One region of the Bacillus sp. BACIII genome, then DNA from elsewhere that is predicted to be linked to it. Evidence: predicted binding sites of a transcription regulator. Region 1 holds the regulator's gene; the other holds the start of a gene.
What was found. The regulator LexA, encoded in region 1, represses DNA repair genes until DNA is damaged. The targets are predictions, from matches to a motif close to CGAACATATGTTCG.
Positions count from the first base shown of each region.

Region 1 (3,956 bases):
GATTTTGTCTGACCCTTTCTTTATGGTCCTCCCATACATGCCGGGTGATGACCTTTTGGCGGTTCTTTGATTTTGTGCATTGTGCAAGCAATGGGCATGCGGAACAGATTTCAGGATTTGATTTATATGACCGGTAGCCTTTTCGGTCAGTTGTTGAGTATGTAAGTGTTTGGTGATTTGGACAAATGTATCTATCTTGTTCACTGTCATAATGAAATTTCCATTTTGGAAACAAGCCTCTGGCAGGGTGATATCGTCTATAGGCAATAACGCCAAAAATATGGCGGTCAGCTAATCCTTTACAGATCGGGGTCGTTAAATAACCAGAATCAAGAGCGACGGCTTCTACATCAAAATCAAATCGTGCGATTTGGTGATCCAATCGGTCAAGATAAGGTACAGAATCATGGACATTTCCGGGCGTGACATAGGCGTCGGTGATAATGTTATGTTTCATATCCGTTGTTCGGTGATCTAAATAAAAGAAACCCTCCGGTTTATTTTCACGATACATATATCCACTTTCCGGATCAGTTGTACTGTGGCGGATCTCTTTTTCAGCTTTCACCTCCTCTTTGACTTTTAACGGCTTTTTTCCGTGTTCCTCCCGATCCTCTTGTATGGCTTCATTTAAATCCTTGATATAGTTTTGGGTATCCTGCGCAATTGTTTTTCTTGTGTATTTATGCTTGTTGGCATTGGCTTTCAGATGAGTTGAATCAGTGAATAGGACACGTCCGCCCACCATGTCATGATTGATGGCCTGAAGAACGATCTCATCAAAGATGTCTTGGAAGATGGTTGTATCTTTAAAGCGTGTGCGTCTGTTCCAGCTGATGGTGGAGTGATGCGGAACTGGATCATTTATGTTCAATCCGAGAAACCATCTGTATGCCATATTGTAGTAAATTTCTTTTTCGAGCTGTCTTTCTGAACGGATACCGTAGAGGTAGCCGATAAACATCATTTTGAATAAAATCAGCGGATCGAGTGAAGGGCGGCCTTTGTTTTCGCTGTAGTAAGGCTTAACCTTTTCAATGATAAAAGAGAAGTCTATGTGTTTATCAATTTTTCGAAGCAGATGATCTTCTTCGACGAGTTGGTCAAGCAAAACAAATTCGGCTGTGTTTTGAGAAGAGTTTCTTGTGTGGAACATGAGAAAGACACCGTCCTTTTTAGTCTTTCTTTTATTTTAATACAGGAGAATGGATATTTTAAGGAAAAATAAAGGCTGTCGAGATTTTCTCGACAGCCTGAGGAGGCGGATGCCTCCTTTTTATGTTTTTTCTTCAGAATCTTTTTCCGGCACCAATTCTTCAGACGCCTCGGTTTGATAGCTCCATAGCGTGCTATCTGTCTCTGTTGTGTCCTGATAATCTTCGGGAAGCACATATTGCTGCAAATATCGGTGAAAAAATGCCTCAAAAACAGAAATGCAAAGTGCAGAGATAACCGATGCCGCGGCAGGAGAGACATTAAACCCGCCAATGTTCATTAGAAATATCCATAATATAATGAATGAAATTCCGAAATCAGCTGCAACGGCTGTAAAATTGCTTGTTCTCGGCAGAATCATGCAATCACCCAAAAAGTAAGTGATCAAACTTAAGATCAAGGTAATAAACAGAACGTTTAAAAAAGTTACTTGGTACATCAGATCCAGAACAATGTACAGCAAAGCAAGTGTGAGCGCCGTTTTAGAAGCGAAAGCAATTACATGTTTCATTTGAACCACCTTCGTTATTTCGTTTAGTCTTCATTGTAGGCAATCAGCAAATTTTTAAACTGGTATATAGTGGTTATAAAGTGTGCGTTTTAATAAAATGTAAATAGACATCACCATATTCAAAAGTTAAAATATGTAAAAAAAGGGGGATGCAAAATTGAAAAAATGGTGGATATGTATTGCTGTTTTTTTATTATGTTTTTGCGGAGTACACTCAGCTGAAGCGGCTACCACTGAATTCGGATCAAAAACAAGCTTCATTATGGAGGGAGATGTCAAAGAGTTTTTTATTGAAAATCCGGGGGCTGTATCAGCTGATGATTACCTATTAGGATACAAGTTCACCATTGTGAACAATTCTTCATGCAATTTAAACGTGAAACTCCAGCGGATGGCGCTGAACGGAAATTTTTATACATTAAGTTCTAAAAGCTACAGCGGCAGCTGGTTAAACCTAAGTGCCCAGGACAAAAAATCAATTGATCCGCATCACAAATACAGGATTCTGATTGAAAGCTCTTCAAACGTCTGTGCACCTGTTCATATTAAAGGGTTATACGGCGTGGAATATTATCATTTTGATTGAAAATAGATACCCGCAAAGGAAGCGGGTTTTTTTACATCTCGTCAAAACTTATTGTACTATGCACTAAATATTCATGAATAAAATGTAATCCGTCCGCTCCAAGTAAAGATAGTTATATATCAAAATCAGCCCGCACAAATACAAAAGTTGAAAAACGGATAAAAAGTTTCCTTAGAGAAACATTATTTATTGACTTCAAAAGTGAGATGCCTGATAATAAAGATGTAAGTTTTTCCTCCTTAGCAGGTTCGTTTCTTAAGCCAGGGCGAATCTGCTCTTTTTTTGCAAAAGAAAAACCCCTTTCAGAGGGGTTTTACGATAAATAAAGTTTAATAGAATTAATGAACGGCTCTGAATACGCCGATCACTTTCCCTAAAATACTTACGTTTTGCAGGATAATCGGTTCCATCGTCGGATTTTCCGGCTGCAGCCGCACATAATTGTCTTCTTTATAGAAGCGCTTGACCGTGGCTTCATCATCTTCGGTCATAGCCACCACGATTTCCCCGTTATTGGCCGTGTTCTGCTGTTTGACAATGACGTAATCTTTGTCAAAAATGCCGGCGTCAATCATACTCTCTCCCATGATTTCTAACATGAATACGTGTTCTCCCGGAGGAACCATCCGGTCAGGAAGCGGAAAATACTCGTCGATATTTTCAACAGCTGTAATCGGGATACCTGCCGTCACTTTTCCGATGACCGGAACATTGACAACCTGGCTTTTCGGAATTTGGACTTCTTCTTCATCCAATACCTCAATCGCTCTCGGTTTAGTAGGGTCCCGTCTGATCAGGCCTTTTGTCTCCAGCCGCGCCAAATGTCCGTGCACGGTTGAACTGGAAGCCAGTCCTACTGCTTCTCCTATCTCTCTTACAGAAGGCGGATATCCTTTCGTTTTTACCTCTTCTTTAATAAAACGCAGGATATCAAGCTGCCTTTTTGATAGCTTCGTCATATTTCGCACCTCAAAACGTCGATTTTAAGTAGATTATAGCATGATTTTCCTGACAGTACAAACATAGGTTCGAAAAAAACGATTGACAGAAACATTTGTTCGTATATACTGAAAGGTATAAAAAGCGAACAAACATTCTGGAGGTTGTTTAAATGGCGAAGGAATCTATCATATTTGTCGGACTGTTTACTGCGATTTTAAGTGCCGTTATTTTACTTGTTTCATGTGCGGGAAATGATCAGGCGCTCAGCCAATATGTTAAAATAAAGGTTCAGGACGGAGATACTCTGTGGTCACTTGCGGATCAAGTAGCAGAGAAGAAAAATATTAACAAAGAAGATTTCATTGAGTGGGTGACGGAGAATAATCATCTCCAAACTGCTGATATAAAGCCCGGAGACGAACTTATTCTTCCGGTTAAGAAGGAGAATCCGGCCGTATATCAGCTGGCCATTGTCAATTAGAGAGGAAAGAGAGAAATGAAGGCGCTCATTTATGCCCGGGTAAGCACAAACAAAGAACAGCAGCAGACGTCTTTAAAAAGACAGGAAGAGGAGCTCAGTGAGATCGCTGCGGCAAACGGCATGGAAGTCGTAAAAGTCATTTCAGAGAAAGCCAGCGGTTACGAAATGGACCGCGACGGAGTATTTGAAATGCTTGATGAAATTAAAAAGTCACATATTGA
Region 1 is NZ_CM174437.1:1,141,148-1,145,103, reverse strand. It holds gene ACXN9U_RS05650 (IS1182 family transposase) at 1-1,156, opposite strand, end outside; gene ACXN9U_RS05645 (YndM family protein) at 1,277-1,726, opposite strand; gene ACXN9U_RS05640 (hypothetical protein) at 1,884-2,312, shown strand; gene lexA (transcriptional repressor LexA) at 2,651-3,271, opposite strand; gene yneA (cell division suppressor protein YneA) at 3,424-3,735, shown strand; gene ACXN9U_RS05625 (YneB family resolvase-like protein) at 3,751-3,956, shown strand, end outside.

Region 2 (3,956 bases), 640 kb from region 1:
TCCTGATACGTATTCTTTCAAATCATACGATAAAAAGGTTTTCATTCCTAGATGAGTAGAGTAAACTGGTGCTGACTGAAAAAGGAGAGCATGTTAAACATGAAAGATCGATATGACAGCTTCGCAGCTCTTTGTGCTGCTGAATCGGAATACAGAATTATCTATGAAGAAAATGATGGAAGTGAACGTATCGTCCTCGCACCCCACGGCGGCAGAATTGAGCCCGGTGTCAGTGAACTGGTGCGGGCATTTTCTGACGAAAGCTCAATTTACTTATTTGAAGGCACAAAGCAGTGCGGCAACCGCTCCCTCCACTTGACAAGCACACGCTTTGATGAACCGCTGGCTTTAGAAAAAGTGACCGCTCATCATTATGCATTGGCTTTTCATGGGTACCATGATCGGGAAACGGCAAATACACTCGTCGGGGGCGCGGATCTGGAAAAAGCCAGACTGATTTGTGATCTGCTGCGTGAAGTGGGTTTTAGCGCCGAGCTGACGGACATGAACGACCGGCTGGCAGGTGTAAACCCCGGGAATATTGTGAATCGGACAAAAAGGAAAATGGGGCTGCAATTGGAAGTAAGCACGGCACAGAGAAATGCGCTGTTCAGCAATTTTGGCTGCCGGGGAGAAGAATACACGCCAACGGATCTGTTTTTTCGGTATGTAGATGCCGTCAAACTCGGTTTTTATGATAAATGAACAGGGTTCACAGGGTCTGTGGGGAGCAAGAAGTGCTTGGCTGGCAGCACGGTGAGAACAGCTTCATGATGCAAGAACCTTTCCTCCGATGTCAACATGATGACATTCTGCCGGCTGCGTTTTAAGCCGGCAGAGAATCGCTAATTTTCAATAAAATACGGCGATTGTTCTTCAGCGGCATGCAAGTGTGTCTGCCTGCCTTCGTAATACACATTCGGCCGCTTGTCGGATAGCAGACAAGTGAGCCGCTTCTGAAATTGAATACCTGCTTTACGCCGTTCAAACAGCTCAAGCCTTTTTTCCGCAAATGACGCCGTCACCCGGAAAGCGGCTGCGATTAAAATGACGGCGTGGTTCCTCCGCTGGGGAAGCTCCATGTTTAACAGCATAAAGGTCGGTACACAGAAGTGGTACATAAAATGGTTGGCCTGGAATTCCTGCAGTTCCCTGAACAGCTTGTTCATGTAAAAGTGGTTCCCGGTATGCTTCAGCACATGGCACAGTTCGTGTGCAAAATCCTCCCATTGTTCCTCGGGTGACTTTCTTTGGTTCAGGACGATGCTGTACATGCCGTCCCGCTTCAGCATCATGCTGTGCGTATCTTCAAAATGAATCCAAATGTCAAGCTCCTTGGCAATCGTTTGCATATCAATATGGAGGGGGGCGGTCATTCCCATGCGGCAATATAAGTTTTTGACGTATTCCTCAAGATGTGTTAAAAAATCGCCCAATTGAATACACCCTTTCGAACATATGTTCTTTTTTAAGCGAGAAAGAAAAGCCCTGATCGGACTTTGAATCAATTCCCTTTTCTTTCAAAAATAAACATTCAGATATTATATCGGCTGAACGTTAAGCATTTTAAAGAAAAGAGCGAATTATTTATGTTTCGGCTTGCGGTTTTTCTCTTTTTCTTTTAAATAATTAATGAATTCAATGGCCTGCTGTTTGCTTTCCGGTGAAAAGTCCTGCATGTCCCGATATGCGATCTGCAGGTCGGGATCGGCAAACATGTCTTCATCTGAAGGTTCTTTTCCGGTTAACAAATAATCCGTCGACACTTTGAAATAATCCGCAAGCTTTTGCAGCGTTTCATAATCGGGTTCAGATCGGCCGTTTTCATAATGAGAATATCTGGCGCGCGAGACACCGATATGATTTGCGACTTCTTCCTGCGTTTTTTTTCCTCTGAGACTTTTCAATCTTCCGCCTATCATCCGAACGACCTCTCTTTTTTCAACACCCTAAGTTACTTATCATTATAGATACAAAATGTATCAAAATAAAGAGATGATAAAAAAAGTATCAAAAAGGTCTTGATGATACGAAAAGTATCGTTTATAATCAACATCACAGGGATACAAAATGTATCGAAAAGTGATAAGAAATTGATCAGGAGGGTGAGAGATGCATCCGATTATCATCCGTTTCAGCAGCAATCCGGCTGACCAAAGAAGTTTAGGAAAAGCAGGCGGGTCGATATCTTTTACCGCTTGCGGACTTCCGGTGTTCCGATTTGATAACCGATTGCAGTATGAACACTATATAAGTTTGAAGAAAAACGGAGATGTCCGTTATGAATCGTAAAAGCTACCCGTTTTTTATCTATTCCGGATTATTGAATTCTGAACATTATGACAAAATAGGTTCCGCTTTATGGCTGTTTTTATGGCTCATCAGTTCAACGACAAAGGAACACGTAAAAGACGGCGTCAAGTGGGGGCTCGTCCTCGGACATAAGCCAATAAAAGCCAGAGAAATGGCCGATATATTCGCAGTCAGTGAAAAAACCGTCAGGCGGTGGCTCGAGAGCTTGGAACAGCATGAGTATATCAAAACCGTCCGCGCGCCTTACGGACTTATCATGTCCGTAAAACACTCGAAAAGATTTTCGCAAAAAGGGACATTGACCCGCCCGGAAGCAACTGACCGGACAATATCGGCAGATCACCGGGACAAAAATGTCCGGAGAGAAATAGATATAACAAAAAATCATACTGCTGAAGAAGCGATTAACGACATTGCCGCCCATTTTATCAGATTAAGGTCTGCACAGGAGGGGCGGAGTGTTTACCCGTCGCCAAGAGATTATCAGGCCATCGCCCGTATTGTTTCCCTCGGCGCGTCAGCACAAGAAGCAATCAAATGGCTCGGCGAATGCTTTACCGCTTTTGAACAGCGGCGCACCTCTTCAGCTGAAACGATCAAGGCTTTCAGCTATTGCGCTAAGTTTATGGAAGACCGCTTGAATGCACGAATTGCGGGAAGGACAATCACAACAAAAAAAGAGAGGAATACGATACATGACAAAACGAACGATCGAGCAGATACTGGCCGACCTGAAAAACGGAAAACGTCCATTACTGGCGGACAGACCGGAAGAATCAGACGAAAGCCGCTTTGACTGTCCGCTCTGTAAAGATCAGGGCGGTTATCTCGAAAAACAGCTCGGCATGGATGTGTGGGTTAAGTGCCGCTGCGCCGCAGAACGAAAAGCAGAGCGCATCCTCAGCGCAAGTGAGATTACAGGCGCTTTTCGGAAGCTGGATTTCAAAGGATTTATTACGCAGGGCAAGCCTCAGGCGATCGTTGACGCATATGAATGCGCCCTTGAATTTGCTGACAACTTCGACAAGATTAAAAACTGCCGGAAAAACAGCATTGCCTTATTAGGGCGTCCGGGATCGGGGAAAACCCACCTTCTGACTGCTCTCAGCAATCATGTCATGAGACAGAAGCAGACACCGGTGCTGTATTTTCCTTTTGTGGAGGGATTTACAGATTTAAAAAATGATTTTGATCTGCTCGATACAAAACTGACCCGTATGAAACGGGCGGATGTGCTTTTTATTGACGACCTGTTCAAACCGCTGCACGGAAAACCTCGGGCGACCGATTGGCAGATTGAACAAATGTACGCCGTCGTGAATTACCGCTATTTAAATCATAAACCGCTTCTTATCTCGAGTGAGCTGGCGTGTGACGAGCTGGTGCAGGTTGATGAAGCATTGGGCACAAGAATATATGAGATGTGCAGCGATTATTTAGTCATCATTAATGGAAACCCATACGAAGTCAACCACAGATTAGAGGGGGCGAGATAATGTGTAAACTGTGCGGGCCAAAGAGGGTCGTTGTGACGGAAACAAGTTTCGGCGCTGTCTTTCACCCTTGCCCGAACTGCAAAACAGGAACTGATTTAACGCCGGTCATTAAACGTCTTGAGCGAATGGTTCAAGACGCAAAAGCGA
Region 2 is NZ_CM174437.1:1,778,465-1,782,420, reverse strand. It holds gene ACXN9U_RS08390 (poly-gamma-glutamate hydrolase family protein) at 100-705, shown strand; gene ACXN9U_RS08385 (ImmA/IrrE family metallo-endopeptidase) at 846-1,436, opposite strand; gene xre (HTH-type transcriptional regulator Xre) at 1,584-1,922, opposite strand; gene ACXN9U_RS08375 (hypothetical protein) at 2,113-2,292, shown strand; gene ACXN9U_RS08370 (hypothetical protein) at 2,282-3,109, shown strand; gene ACXN9U_RS08365 (ATP-binding protein) at 3,009-3,809, shown strand; gene ACXN9U_RS08360 (hypothetical protein) at 3,809-3,956, shown strand, end outside.
Region 2: the regulator LexA is predicted to act here: its motif matches at 1,452-1,465, upstream of ACXN9U_RS08385 (ImmA/IrrE family metallo-endopeptidase).